3 regions of the Streptomyces sp. cmx-4-9 genome follow, and region 3 is predicted to be linked to each of the others. Evidence: riboswitches for the same ligand, from Rfam matches in the RefSeq annotation. Region 3 holds a riboswitch; each other region holds the start of a gene.
What was found. A riboswitch is a leader RNA that binds a small molecule or an ion and turns the genes downstream of it on or off. The one in region 3 is predicted to bind cyclic di-AMP.
Positions count from the first base shown of each region.

Region 1: it holds a riboswitch for cyclic di-AMP, as region 3 does, so the genes downstream of both, ACLJTM_RS29930 (transglycosylase family protein) here and ACLJTM_RS32685 (M23 family metallopeptidase) in region 3, are expected to answer to the same signal.
Region 2: it holds a riboswitch for cyclic di-AMP, as region 3 does, so the genes downstream of both, ACLJTM_RS17480 (peptidoglycan DD-metalloendopeptidase family protein) here and ACLJTM_RS32685 (M23 family metallopeptidase) in region 3, are expected to answer to the same signal.

Region 1 covers NZ_JAEBEE010000010.1:286,900-291,609, reverse strand. The annotation lists gene eno (phosphopyruvate hydratase) at 1-392, opposite strand, end outside; gene ACLJTM_RS29930 (transglycosylase family protein) at 678-1,415, opposite strand; cyclic di-AMP (ydaO/yuaA leader) riboswitch at 1,419-1,591, opposite strand; gene ACLJTM_RS29925 (transglycosylase family protein) at 1,871-2,938, opposite strand; gene ACLJTM_RS29920 (cytochrome P450 family protein) at 3,042-4,349, opposite strand; gene ACLJTM_RS29915 (globin domain-containing protein) at 4,433-4,710, shown strand, end outside.
Region 2 covers NZ_JAEBEE010000005.1:240,956-245,665, forward strand. The annotation lists gene hpnH (adenosyl-hopene transferase HpnH) at 1-803, shown strand, start outside; gene ACLJTM_RS17470 (aspartate aminotransferase family protein) at 800-2,215, shown strand; gene ACLJTM_RS17475 (tyrosine-protein phosphatase) at 2,237-3,076, opposite strand; cyclic di-AMP (ydaO/yuaA leader) riboswitch at 3,389-3,550, shown strand; gene ACLJTM_RS17480 (peptidoglycan DD-metalloendopeptidase family protein) at 3,555-4,550, shown strand.
Region 3 covers NZ_JAEBEE010000013.1:24,905-29,614, forward strand. The annotation lists gene ACLJTM_RS32675 (HPr family phosphocarrier protein) at 1-193, shown strand, start outside; gene ACLJTM_RS32680 (GntR family transcriptional regulator) at 484-1,161, opposite strand; gene ACLJTM_RS32685 (M23 family metallopeptidase) at 1,352-2,149, opposite strand; cyclic di-AMP (ydaO/yuaA leader) riboswitch at 2,162-2,321, opposite strand; gene ACLJTM_RS32690 (M16 family metallopeptidase) at 2,573-3,940, opposite strand; gene ACLJTM_RS32695 (M16 family metallopeptidase) at 3,961-4,710, opposite strand, start outside.

The sequences.
Region 1 (4,710 bases), on a different contig from region 3:
GGCAGGTCCGAGGCCTCGGACGCGGCGTGCGCGACGGCCAGGGAGACGCCGAGGATGGCGTTGGCGCCGAGGGAGCCCTTGTTGTCGGTGGCGTCCAGGTCGAACATGGCCTGGTCGATCAGGCGCTGCTCGGTGGCGTCGTAGCCGACGAGCTCCGGGCCGATCTGCTCGATGACGGCGAGGACGGCCTTCTCGACACCCTTGCCGAAGTAACGGTTGGGGTCACCGTCACGGAGCTCGATGGCCTCGAATGCACCGGTGGAGGCGCCGGACGGGACTGCAGCACGGCCGGTGCTGCCATCGTCGAGGCCCACCTCGACCTCGACCGTGGGGTTGCCTCGGGAGTCCAGGATTTCCCGGGCTACGACGACGTCGATGGACGGCACGAGCATCTCCTTCTGGGATGTGACGCTGGGTGTGCGGTGGCAGGTGGGCCGTGGGACCGGCCTTGCCGCCTAGAGCCTAACCGGCTCCGGGCACTGGGCCTGCCGACCGCCCGGGTCCTGGGACGAAAAAGGGCCCGAATACCCCTGTTCCAGGACATAGGACTCTCGACCCGGGCGGTACGGCCGGTACACGCAGCACCGCCCGGCGCGTGGAAGGGACGCGCCGGGCGGTGGTGGCGTGCACGGCTCCGGCCGGGGCCGGGAGCCGTTTCGCGGTCAGGACCGCGGTGTTCAGTTGAGCTTGAGCTTCTGGCCCGGGAAGATCAGGTCGGCGTCCGTCACGATGTCCTTGTTGAGCTCGTGGAGGTGCTCCCAGCCGCCCTGGACGCCGTTGGCCTCGGCGATGACACCCAGGGTGTCGCCGGCCTTGACCTCGTACGAGCCGGTGCCGGTCTTCGGGGCGCCGGTCTTGGGCGCCTCGGTCTTCGGGGCGGCCGGCGCCTTCGGCTTGACCGGGGCGGGGGCCGCGGAGCGCTCGGAGCGGGTGACCGGGGCCTCGGAGCGCTTGGTCTCCTTCTTCGGCTCGGCCTTCTTCTCCTGCTTCTTCGGCTCGGCCTTCGGCTTGGCGGGGGCCTGGGCCGCGCCGCCGTTGTACGAGGAGTTCGACAGGCCGACACCGCAGGACGGCCAGGCACCCTTGCCCTGGCCCTTGAGGACCTTCTCGGCGACGGCTATCTGCTGCGACTTCGACGCCTGGTTGGCCTGCGCGGCGTACGCCTTGCCGCCGTACGCGGCCCAGGTGGAGGACGTGAACTGCAGGCCGCCGTAGTAGCCGTTGCCCGTGTTGATGGCCCAGTTGCCACCGGACTCGCACGCGGCGACACGGTCCCACTCGGAGACCGTGGCGGCGCTGGCGGAGCCCGCGGCCATCAGCGGGGCGGCGACTGCCACACCGGTGACACCGGCGAGCGTGACGATGCGAGCGGCCTTGGAGGCGCGGCGGTGCTTGCCCTTGCCGGAAAGCAGCATGGAGTTTCTCCTCACCGACGCCTGCGAGGTGAGCTGTCGGGTTCGGGCGAGTGAGTTGCCCGGCCGTGCGACCTAGCGCACGTCTTGACCCCTAGCCGGTGGCGTGACCGTCTCTCAACGGCCGCTCCCGGCGCTTACCTTGGTTCCCCCGCTCCTGCCTTCGGCGCTTGACGCGACGACTGTTCCCTCCGTCCGCCGGCAGGATTCGGCGATGCGGTCGAAGGAGCCCGCGGTGGCGAGCGATTCAGAAGGTAGACAGGTCTCCCCCCGATGTTCAACGAGCAACATCGGGGGAAAACCACCCCTACTTGCCCCCTTCGAGGGGGTGTTTGCCCAGGTGGGGACGGGCTTTTCCGCACCCGTACGGCGGGACACGCCAGTTGACCTGAAGAGACACATGTCTCACTTACAGAAAACGGACAATCAGGTTTTTACGGGTGTCCGAAGTGCCGGTCTTACTTGGTTAGATCCAGGTTTTGGCCGGGCTTGATGAGGTCGGCGTCCCCGCCGATGACCTGCTCGTTGGCCTCGTAGAGCGCGTTCCAGCCCCCCTGGAGGCCCTTGGCGTCCGCGATGGCCGTCAAGCTGTCGCCCGATTTGACCGTATAGGTCGGTTCTGGTGTCGCGTCAGGTGTGGCGGGCGCCTCGACGGCGGGCGTGCCGCGATGCTTCCCGCCGCCCCCGGCCGGGACCGAGGGGTCCGGTGAGGGAGCCGGGGCGGTCGGATCGGCCGGGGCGGTCGCCGGGACCGCGGAGCCGGCCGCGGGCGCGCTCGGGTCGGCGGGCGCGCTCGGGTCGGCGGGCGCGGACGGATCGGCGGGCGCGGAGGGGTCCGGGGTGGGGGCGGGGGCCGTGGGGTCCGCCGGGGCCGTGGTGGCGCCGTCCGGGGTCTGCGGGGCCGAGGGGTCCGCCTCTGCGGGCAGGTCCGGCGCCGGCATGACGGGCAGTCCGCTGGAGGGCGCGAGGGGGCCGTCGGGGATGACGAACGAGGGGCTGCCGGACGGGCTCGGCTCGGGAGTGGGGGCGCCGAAGTCCTTCGCCGGGGCTCCCTGGCCGCCGACCGGCACGGTCGCGTCCGGGCGGGACGGGGAGGGGGCGATGGGGCCGGAGCCGCCGGGCAGGCCGGTGTCCACCTGGGCGGCGGGGCCCTGCTGGGTGAGGCCGGCCGAGCTCGCGCACAGCGGCCACGCCTGCGGTCCCTGCGAGGCCAGCACCCGCTCGGCCACGGCTATCTGCTGGGAACGGCTGGCCAGGTCGGCCCGCTCGGCGAAGTCGAGCCCGCCGGCGTTCTTCCACTGCTCCTGCGTGAACTGCAGCCCGCCGTAGGCGCCGCTGCCGTGGTTCGCACTCCACGTGCCGCCGCTCTCGCACTCGGCGACCGCGTCCCACGTGGAGGTGTCGGCGGCCGTGGCGCCGGTGGCGGCGAGCAGCGGCAGGGCCAGCGCGGAGCCAGTGACTCCGGCGGTGACTACCAGCGCGGGGACCTGGCGGGGGCGTCTGTGGCGGCCGTTCCCGGAACGCATGAGGGTGCACCTTTCGCATAACGGCGGGGTAACGGCAGAACCTAGCCCCCTTCGAACGGTTGTCACAAGTTCGGCAGTTGCCTGACGTACGGTCAGCGCCCCTTCATGCGTTCCGGGGTGCGAAGCGGACCGGAAGCGTGCGCAGGCCACGCATGATCAGTCCGCCCCGCCAGCGCAGGTCCTCGGGGGGAATGGCAAGTTCCAGATCCGGCAGACGCGTCAGCAAACGCGCAAGCGCGGTCTGTCCTTCGAGTCGCGCGAGCGGAGCGCCCAGGCAGTAGTGGATCCCGTGGCCGTATCCGAGGTGCTGGTTGTCGCTCCGGGACAGGTCCAGGGTGTCCGGTTCGGCGAACCGCTCGGGGTCCCGGTCGGCCGCCGCGAGGACGACCAGCACCGGGTCCCCCGCCGCGATCCGGCAGCCGCCCAGGGCCAGCTCCTCGGTGGCGAACCGCCAGGTGGCCAGCTCCACGGGGCCGTCGTAGCGCAGCAGCTCCTCGACCCCGGTCTCCAGCAGGTCCCGCTCGCCGGCCGCGAGGGAGCGCTGGAGGCGCTCGCGCTGGTCCGGGTTCATGAAGAGGGAGTGGACCCCGTTGCCGATGAGGTTCACGGTCGTCTCGAAGCCCGCGAAGAGGAGGATGAACGCCATCGCGGTGGCCTCGGCCTCCGTCAGGTGGTCGCCGTGGTCGCTCGCCCGGATCAGGTCGGAGATCAGATCCTGTCCCAGGTCGTCCCTTTTGCGGTGGATGAGTTCCCCGAGGTACGTGCGCATCTGCTTGACCGACCGGGCGACCCCGCCCCGCGGACCGCCCCCGTGGCGGATCATCATCCCGGCCCAGTCGCGGAAGTCGTCCTGGTCCTCGCGCGGTACGCCGAGCATCTCGCAGATGGCGTAGATGGGCAGCGGGAAGGCGAACTCGTGGATGAGGTCGGCTTCTCCCCTGGCGCAGAACCGGTCGATGAGGTGGTCGGTCAGCTCCTGGACCCGCGGGGTGAACTCGGCGACCCTGCGCGGCGTGAAGGCCTTCGAGACCAGCCTCCGCAGCCGGGTGTGGTCCGGCGGGTCGATGTTCAGCAGGTGGGTCATCAGCTCCGCCTTGCGCTCCCCCGGGATGCCCGTCTTGCCGCGGGCGTGCGCGGGCTCCGCGTGGTGCGCCGGATTCTTGCTGAGCCGCTGGTCGGCGAGGGCCTGGCGGGCGTCCGCGTACCGGGTGACCAGCCACGCCTCGACTCCGCTGGGGAGCTTGGTGCGGTGCACCGGGGAGTGCTCGCGCAGCCAGGCGTACGCCGGATAGGGATCGGTGGCGAACTCCCAGTCGAAGAGGGTGGGGCCCTCGGTTCCAGGGGTGTCCGCCGGGGTTGCCGGTGTCTGCTCGTGCACCCGACGACCGTATCCCGGCCCGGCGCCGGCCATCCCCTATGGGGTGTTCGCCGCGGCTGTCCGCAGATGCTCCTTCCCTTGACCTGGCGCGATCGGACGTTCCTACTTTCGGTTTTGTGGATGTGAAGATCTTGAAGAGCAGCTTCGCGGTGGTCGAGAGAAGGGCCGAGCACGCGGTCAAGTACTTCTACTCCCACCTCTTCTGGCACCATCCCGGGATCCGCGAGCTCTTCCCGGACTCCGCCGAGGACATGGAACGCCAGCGGGACCGGCTCTTCGCCGCGCTCACCCACGTGATCGCCCGCCTGGAGGACGAGACCCTCCTGCCCTACCTCCGCGAACTGGGGCGCGACCACCGCAAGTTCCTCGCCGGCCCCGAGCACTACGCGGCCGT
Region 2 (4,710 bases), on a different contig from region 3:
CCATCGCGGGCGGCGAGCCCCTGATGCACCCGCAGATCCACGAGATCGTCCGGCAGCTGGTGGCAAAGCGGAAGTACGTATTCCTCTGCACCAACGCGATGCTGCTGCGCAAGAAGATCGAGAAATTCACCCCGTCCCCCTACTTCGCCTTCGCCGTGCACATCGACGGCCTGCGCGAACGGCACGACGAATCGGTCGCCAAGGAAGGCGTCTTCGACGAGGCGGTCGCGGCCATCAAGGAGGCGAAGAAGCGCGGATTCCGGGTCACCACCAACTCCACCTTCTTCAACACCGACACCCCGCAGACGATCATCGAGGTGCTCAACTACCTCAATGACGACCTCCAGGTCGACGAGATGATGATCTCGCCCGCCTACGCCTACGAGAAGGCCCCAGACCAGGAGCACTTCCTCGGCGTGGAGCAGACCCGCGACCTCTTCCGGAAGGCCTTCGCGGGCGGCAACCGGCGCCGTTGGAGGCTCAACCACTCACCGCTCTTCCTGGACTTCCTGGAGGGCAAGGCCGACTTCCCCTGCACGGCCTGGGCCATCCCGAACTACTCCCTCTTCGGCTGGCAGCGCCCCTGCTACCTGATGAGCGACGGCTACGTGCCGACGTACCGCGAGCTCATCGACGACACGGACTGGGACAAGTACGGCCGTGGGAAGGACCCGCGCTGCGCGAACTGCATGGCGCACTGCGGCTACGAGCCCACCGCCGTCCTCGCCACCATGGGGTCGCTCAAGGAGTCCCTGCGGGCGGCCCGCGAGACGGTGGGCGGCGGCGGGGGCACCCCGGCATGAGCACCGGCCGGGCAGGGGAGGGCGGCCGCGGACAGGGCTTCGACCTCGGCGCCCTGCTGGCCGCGCGCGGCGGGGAGCGGTACGAGCTGCACGCCCGGCACCTCAACCACCAGCTGCCCCGGATGCTCCACACCATCGGCTTCGACAAGGTCTACGAGCGGGCCGAGGGGGCCCACTTCTGGGACGCCGAGGGCAACGACCACCTCGACATGCTGGCCGGGTTCGGGGTGATGGGCCTCGGCCGGCACCACCCGGTCGTCCGGCAGGCCCTGCACGACGTCCTGGACGCCCAGCTCGCCGACCTCACCCGCTTCGACTGCCAGCCGCTGCCCGGGCTGCTGGCCGAGAAGCTCCTCTCGTACAGCCCGCACCTGGACCGCGTCTTCTTCGGCAACAGCGGCACCGAGGCGGTGGAGACCGCCCTGAAGTTCGCCCGGTACGCCACCGGGCGGCCCAGGATCGTCTACTGCGACCACGCCTTCCACGGGCTCACCACCGGCTCCCTGTCGGTGAACGGGGAGAGCGGGTTCCGGGACGGCTTCGCCCCGCTGCTTCCCGACACGAAGATCGCCCTCGGGGACCTGGACGCGCTGGAGCGGGAGCTGCGGCGCGGGGACGTGGCCGCCTTCGTCGTCGAGCCCGTCCAGGGCAAGGGCGTCCTCGCCGCCCCGCCCGGGTTCCTCGCCGCCGCCCAGGAACTGCTGCGCCGCCACCGGGCGCTGCTGATCGCCGACGAGGTGCAGACGGGGCTGGGCCGCACCGGCGACTTCTACGCCTACCAGCACGAGCCGGGCGTGGAGCCCGACCTGGTGTGCGTGGCCAAGGCGCTGTCGGGCGGCTACGTGCCGGTCGGCGCGACCCTCGGCAAGGACTGGATCTTCAAGAAGGTCTATTCGTCCATGGACCGGGTGCTCGTGCACTCCGCCAGCTTCGGTTCCAACGCCCAGGCGATGGCGGCCGGGCTGGCGGTGCTGTCGGTCATGGAGGACGAGGAGGTCGTGGCCAACGCCCGGGCCATGGGCGACCTGCTGCGCGGCCGGCTCGCGGCCCTGGTGGACACGTACGAGCTGCTGCACGAGGTACGCGGCCGCGGCCTGATGATCGGCATCGAGTTCGGCCGGCCGTCCTCGCTGGGGCTGCGCAGCCGCTGGAGCATGCTCCAGGCGGCCCGCAAGGGGCTCTTCGCGCAGATGGTGGTGGTACCGCTGCTCCAGAAGCACCGGATTCTCACCCAGGTCTCCGGCGACCACCTGGAGGTGATCAAGCTCATCCCGCCGCTGATCATCGACGAGCAGGACGTCGACCGGTTCGTCGGGGCCTTCCGCGCGGTGATGGACGAGGCGCACGGCGGGTCCGGCCTCATGTGGGACTTCGGCCGGACCCTCGTCAGGCAGGCGGTCGGCAACCGCTGACCGCCCGCTGCGGCGCGGGCCTCAGGCCCCGTCGGCGCTCAGCAGGCGCTCGCGGAGCCGGCCGAGGGTCTCGGGCGCCAGCCTGAGACCCTCGGCGAGGTAGCGCCCGACCCCGCCCCAGCGGGAGTCGATGACCTCGAAGGCGGCCTCCAGGTACGCGGCCCGGGCGTCGAAGAGCGGGGCGAGCAGCTCCATCACCTCGGGGGAGCGGGAGCCGGCCGGCTCGCCGCTGCGGCGGACCCGGTAGCGCCGGTGCGGGGCGTTCGACTCCAGGTAGTCCGCCACGATCGCCTCGCGCGGGACGCCGAGCGCCAGCAGGGTGACGGCCACGGACAGCCCGGCCCGGTCCTTGCCGGCCGCGCAGTGCATGAGGGCCGGCACGCTGTCCTCGGCGAGGGCGTGCAGGACCCGGCTGTGTTCGGCGGTGCGCTGCTCGATGATGGTGCGGTACGAGTGAGCCATCCGGGCGGCGCCCTTGCCGTCGCCGAGGACGGCGCGGAGCTGGTCGAGCTCGCCCTCGCGGACCATCTTCCAGAACTCCCGGCCGTCGGCGGGGTCAGACAGCGGGATGTTCACGTTCCTGACGCCGGGAAGGTCGATGTCGGGACCCTCCAGCGCGTGGTCGGCGGTGTTGCGGAAGTCGAAGACGGTGTGCAACCCGAGCGAACCGAGGAACTCTGCATCGCTTTCGGTGGCATGTGCCAGATGTCCGCTTCGGAACAGTCGTCCCGTCCTGACCCACCGTCCACCGGAGGCCGGAAGCCCGCCCAGGTCGCGAAAATTGCGCACACCGGTCAATTCGGGCTCCGGGGCCCGCTCCGGGCCGGGCGCCGGCGGGGCCGGGGGTATCTGCTGGGTCACGGAAGCTCCTCCGCATCGTCGTGGGGATGTCCGAATTACACTGGTTGACGCCAACTTGCCGTAGGTGGGAGCGAGATCGGGTGCCTCCCCGTGAGCCAGATCATACGGTGACCGTGAGTGTCTGATCACGGAGTACGAATGGCCCGGCAGGGACGGTTGTTGACACCCCGGAATGGACAGAGGGTGACGGTAATTCCGCCCGCCCCCCGTCCCTGTGATTCCGTCAGCAAATTCATGGCTTGTTCGCCGCGGCCGAACTCGATTAGCTTCGCCCTCAATCCGGGCGGACCGCCGAATCCTGCCGCCGCTCGGGAACCGCACCCGACTATTCACGCGCGCGGCAGGAGCGGGGGAACCAGGTAAGCCGCTGTACCGGGGCGATGCACCGGGACAGCTCGGGGTGAAGCCGTATCCACGGCCGGACATCTCCAGTCCGAACCCGACAGCTCACCTCGCAGGCGACGGAGAGGAATTCGCCATGCCCGCAAAGGGAAAGCACCGCCGTCCCAAGTCCGGTTCCCTGTCGCGGGGATTCGCCGTCGCCGGAACCGGGGGCGCCGCCCTCGCACTGCCGCTGATCGGCGCCGCGGGCGCCCACGCCGCCGGTGCGCCGGCCTCCGCACACACCGCCGCCCCCGTGGTCCGTGCCGTGCAGGCCGCCCCGCAGGCCGCGCAGCTCCCCACCGCTCTGCAGGCCCCGCAGGCCCCGCAGGCCGCCGCGCCGGCCGTGTACACCGTCGTGCCGGGCGACCACCTCTCCAAAATCGCCGCCGAGCGCCACCTGACCGGCGGCTGGGAGCAGCTGTACGCCGACAACCGCGAGGCGGTCGGCGCGGACCCGTCGCTGATCCACCCCGGTCTGCAGCTGACCCTCGGCGCCGAGGGCGCCCCGGCCCCTTCGCAGCCGGCCCCCGCCGAGCCCGCCCCGGCCCCCGAGCGGTCCGCGAAGAAGGCTCCGCAGAAGCCGGCCCCGCAGCAGGCGGCCCCGCGCAAGGCCGCCCCGCAGAAGGCCGCCCCGCAGAAGGCCGCCCCCGAGCAGCAGGGCTCCACCGCGAAGGCCCCCTCGGGCGCCGGATTCGTGGCGCCGGTCAGCGGCGGGATCTCCACCCAGTACAAGGTGTCCGGCAGCATGTGGTCCTCCGGCTACCACACCGGTGTCGACTTCATCGCCCGCTCCGGCACCAGCGTCAAGGCCGTCGGCGCCGGCACCGTGGTCTCGGCCGGCTGGAGCGGCTCGTACGGCAACGAGGTCGTCATCCGGCACGCGGACGGCAAGTACTCCCAGTACGCCCACATGTCCTCGCTGTCCGTCTCCTCCGGCCAGAGCGTCACCGCCGGCCAGCAGATCGGCCTCTCCGGCTCCACCGGCAACTCCACCGGCCCGCACCTGCACTTCGAGATCCGCACGGGTCCGTCCTACGGCTCGGACCTGGATCCGATCGCCTACCTCCGCTCGAAGGGCGCCAGCCTCTGACGGCACCCGCCGCCGGACCACGACCCGCGAGGAGCCGGGACCCGAGGGGGGTCCCGGCTCCCCGCGTACCCCCGTCCGGGCGGCCGGGTGGCGCAGATCACGGCCCGTCAACCCCTGCTTACGTTGGCGTAGGTTGCGGGCTGAGGTGAAGGATGTCGTC
Region 3 (4,710 bases):
CGTCCCGGTGACCATCGCGAAGGCCGGGGGCGACCCCGTCAACGCCGCCTCCATGCTGGCGGTCCTGGGCCTGGGTGCCCAGGGCGGCGAGGAGGTCGTGCTCGCGTCCGAGGCCGAGGGCGCGGACGCCGCGCTGGACCGCCTCGCCAAGCTCGTCGCGGAGGGCCTTGAGGAGCTTCCCGAGACCGTCTGAGCCCTTCGGGTTCGCCGGAGCCGTGGTTCCCCCTGACCGGGGGGCCGCGGCTCTTGTGCGTGACGGCACGGGTATGCGGCATTCGGTGTGACGACGAAATGTGTGCACGGGAATTTACTGCGCGGGAATACAGCCCGACAGGATTGCGGCGCAGCGAATTCCGACCGGGCGAATACGTCATACATTCCGGTGCGATGCATGACGGGCGCGACGGAATTCCCCCCGGGCGGACCGGACAATTCCGCAAGGGGCCTGCGGAGCGGATACCAGCCCTTTGTATACGGCCCCTGTTAAGGCCGGCCGCCCGACATGTTGACGGCAGGTTGCGACATGCTCACCGCGGCCCGCGGCCGCAGCCGGTGGACCCCGGCCGCACGCTCGGCGTGGAGCGCGGTCAGCGCCCGGGCCCGCTCGGCGTCCCCGCGCGCCACGGCATCGACGATCGCTCCGTGCTCCGCCCAGGACTCGGCGGGCCGCTCCGGGGCTCCGACCGCGTACATCCAGGCGATCTTGTGCCGCGTCTGGGTGAGCAGCACGATCAGCCCGGGGCTGCCGGAGGCCTGGGCGAGGGTCTCGTGGAACCAGCCGCCCAGGGACCGCAGGTCCTCCCCCTGGCCCCGGCTGGCCCGCTCCCGGCCCAGTCGGACCAGCCCGCGCAGCACCCTGAGGTGGGCGTCGGTGCGGCGGCGGGCGGCCCGGGCCGCGGCGAGCGGCTCCAGGAGCATCCGCAGCTCCAGGAGGTCGGCCGCCTCCTGCCCGGTCGGCTCGGCCACCCACGCGCCCGCATGGCGCCGGGTGGTCACGAACCCCTCGGACTCCAGGGTCCGCAGCGCCTCGCGGACGGGGACGCGCGAGACTCCGTACCGGCGGGCCAGCACGTCCTCGGTCAGCCGGCTGCCCGGCCCGAAGACGCCGGAGACGATGTCCTCGCGAATTGCGGTGCATACCGCGTGGGCAGGAATACGCACGACCGACCTCCGCCTGTTTCCGTACGCCGTCACCGTGGATACACCGGCGCCATGTGCACACCGACTCTATGGCAATACACGGCGAATTCCGAGGGCGGCCGGAAATAGCGCGGATTTCCCCGGGGTTCAACGGCACGAAGGCCCCGGCTCGGAGAGCCGGGGCCTTCGGTGAAGCGGGTGGCGCTGCGGGTCAGAGGCTGACGCCGTGCGAGCGCAGGTACGCGACCGGGTCGATGTCCGAGCCGTAGTCGGCACCGGTGCGGGCCTCGAAGTGCAGGTGCGGGCCGCTGGAGTTGCCGGTGGAGCCCGACAGCCCGATCTGCTGGCCCGGGGTGACCTGCTGGCCGACGGAGACGCTCAGCGAGGCCATGTGGCCGTACTGGGTGTACGTGCCGTCGTTGTGCTTGATCACGACGTTGTTGCCGTAGGCACCGCCCCAGCCCGCCTCGACGACCGTACCGATGCCCACCGCGTGGACCGAGGTGCCGGAGGAGGCGCGGAAGTCGATGCCGGTGTGGCTGCCGGAGGACCACATGCCGCCGCCCGCGTGGTACTGGGTGCTGACGCTGCTGTCCACCGGGGCGACGAAGGTGTTGAGGCGCTTGCGCTCCTCCTCGCGGGCCGCACGCTCGGCGGCCTCGCGCTCGGCCTTCGCCTTGGCCTCGGCCAGGCGCTTGGACTCGGCGGCACGCTGCTTCGCGTCGGCCTCGGCCTTGGCCTTGGCCGCGGCGTGCTCTGCGGCACGCTGCTGGGACTCGGCCTGGTCCTCGATGTCACCTGCGAGGTCCTCGGCCACCACGACCGCGCCGAGGGCGTTGTCCTGGGCGGTGGTGTCGGTGTTGTCGGCCGCGAAGGCCGGACCGGCGAGGGAACCCACGACGCCGGTGGTGGCGAGGGCGGCGATACCGGCGTAGCCGGCGGTCTTGCGGCTCAGACGGCTGGTGCCACGGTGCTTGCCGGAACCGGCGGGACGACTGCCAAACGCCATGAAGGGGTTGATCCTTTCCTTCCTTCTCGCCTACCGGGTTAGCTGACGGGTTCGGAGCAGGAAGGTCTCCTACGGGCCTCCTCTTGCGAGGCGGTCCGATTCACCCCAGGGACGCATGTGGGTCCCCGGCTCCCCAGGCTCGCGCCTGACGGGGACTCGGCGATTGCTGTCCGGTGCCGCGGATGCGGCGGGTACCACTGACGAACAGCACCGCTGACGCTAGGCGGATCATCAGGAGATCACCAAACAGACGGGCCATTTTGTTGCGTACGCCACACCGCATAAAAGCAACCTCACCACTAAACGGACAAAAAGGGGTCCTGGCGAACATTCCGCCAGGACCCCTTCGGAGTGGGCCGGTTGGTGCACCTCGCGACGCTTGTTCCGCGCCCGTCCTGCGCCCGTCCCGCGCCCGTCGGGGCGTCAGTTGGTGACGACGCTCACTTCGCCGATGCCGAGGGCCCGCACGGGCTCCGCGATCTGCGCCGCGTCCCCGACGAGGACGGTGACCAGCCGGTCCACCGGGAAGGCGCTGACGACCGCCGAAGTCGCCTCCACGGTGCCGGTCTCGGCCAGTCGCGCGTACAACTGCGCCTGGTAGTCGTCCGGGAGCTCCTGCTCCACCTGGTCCGCGAGGGTCCCCGCGACGGAGGCCGCCGTCTCGAACTTCAGCGGTGCGACGCCCACCAGGTTCTGTACCGCCACGTCCCGCTCGGCGTCGGTCAGGCCGCCCTCCGCGAGGGTCCGCAGGACCTTCCAGAGGTCGTCCAGCGCCGGACCCGTGTTCGGGGTGTCGATGGAGCCGCTGATGGCGAGCATCGAGGCGCCCTTGCCGTCCGCGGTGGAGCGCAGGACCTGGCCGAAGGCGCGCACCCCGTAGGTGTAGCCCTTCTCCTCGCGCAGCACCTTGTCCAGACGGGAGGTCAGGGTGCCGCCGAGGCAGTACGTGCCGAGCACCTGGGCCGCCCAGACCCGGTCGTGCCGGTCCGGGCCGATCCGCCCGATCAGCAGCTGGGTCTGGACCGCCCCGGGCCGGTCGACGATGACCACGCGGCCGGTGTCGTCGGCCGTCACCGGCGGCACCGGGCGGGGCTCGGCGGTGTCCCCGGTCCAGGCGCCGAGGGTGTCCGCCAGGGCGGCGTCCAGGTCGATGCCGGTCAGGTCGCCGACGACCACCGCGGTGGCGGTGGCGGGGCGCACGTGGGCCTCGTAGAAGGCGCGCACGGCCCCGGCGTCGATGCGGGCGACCGTCTCCTCGGTGCCCTGCCGCGGGCGGGACATCCGCAGGGTCGCCGGGAACAGCTCCTTGGAGAGCTGCTTGGCGGCGCGGCGCTGCGGGTTGGCCAGCTCGTGCGGGATCTCGTCGAGCCGGTTGCGCACCAGCCGGTCCACCTCGGCGTCGGCGAAGGCCGGGGCGCGCAGGGCCTCGGCGAGCAGCCCCAGGGCCTTGGTCAGCCGGGAGGCGGGCACCTCCAGGGAGACCCGCAGGCCCGGGTGGTCGGCGTGCGCGTCCAGCGTGGCGCCGCAGCGCTCCAGCTCGGCGGCGAACTCCTCGGCGGAATGCTTGTCGGTGCCCTCGGACAGGGCGCGGGCCATGATGGTGGCCACGCCGTCCAGGCCGGCCGGCTCCGCGTCGAGCGGGGCGGCGAGGTTGACCTCCACCGCCACGACCTGCTGGCCGGGGCGGTGGCAGCGCAGCAGGGTCAGGCCGTTGGGCAGCACCGAGCGGTCCGGTGCCGGGAAGGCCCACGGCTGGGGCTCCCCGGCCTGCGGCTGCGGGTGGAAGGTCATCGTGACGGCTGCGGTGTCGCTCACTGCTCCGCCCCCTCGTTCTCGTTGCTGTCGGCGGTCTCTTCGCCCTCGGACCCGTCGGCCGACGGCTCGTACACGAGCACCGCGCGGTTGTCCGGGCGCAGCCGGGCCGCGGCCACGGCCTGGACCTCCTCGGCGGTGACGTCGAGGACGCGCTGGACGGCGGTCAGCGCCAGCTGCGGGTCACCGAACAGGACCGCGAAGCGGCACAGTTCGTCGGCGCGCCCGGCCACCGTGCTGAGCCGGTCCAGCCACTCCCGTTCCAGCTGCGCCTGGGCGCGCTCCATCTCCTCGGCCGTGGGGCCCTCTGCGGCGAAGCGCGCGAGCTCCTCGTCCACGGCCGCCTCGATGGCGGGGATCTCGACACCACTGGACGTCTTGACGTCGAGCCAGCCCAGGGAGGGTGCGCCGGCCAGCCGCAGCATGCCGAAACCCGCCGCGACGGCCGTCTGGTCGCGGCGTACCAGCCGGTTGTGGAGCAGCGAGGACTCGCCGCCGCCCAGGATGGTCAGCGCCACGTCGGCGGCGTCGCACTCGCGGGTGCCGTCGTGCGGGAGCCGGTAGGCGGCCATCAGGGCGCGCGCCGGGACGTCCTCGACGATCTCCTCGCGCAGCTGCTCCCCGATGGTCTCGGGGAGGGTGCCGTCGCGCGGGGGCTGCTTGCCGTCGTGCCCCGGGATGGTGCCGAAGTACTTCTCGACCCAGGCGAGCGTCTGCTGCGGGTCGATGTCGCCGACGATGGACAGCAC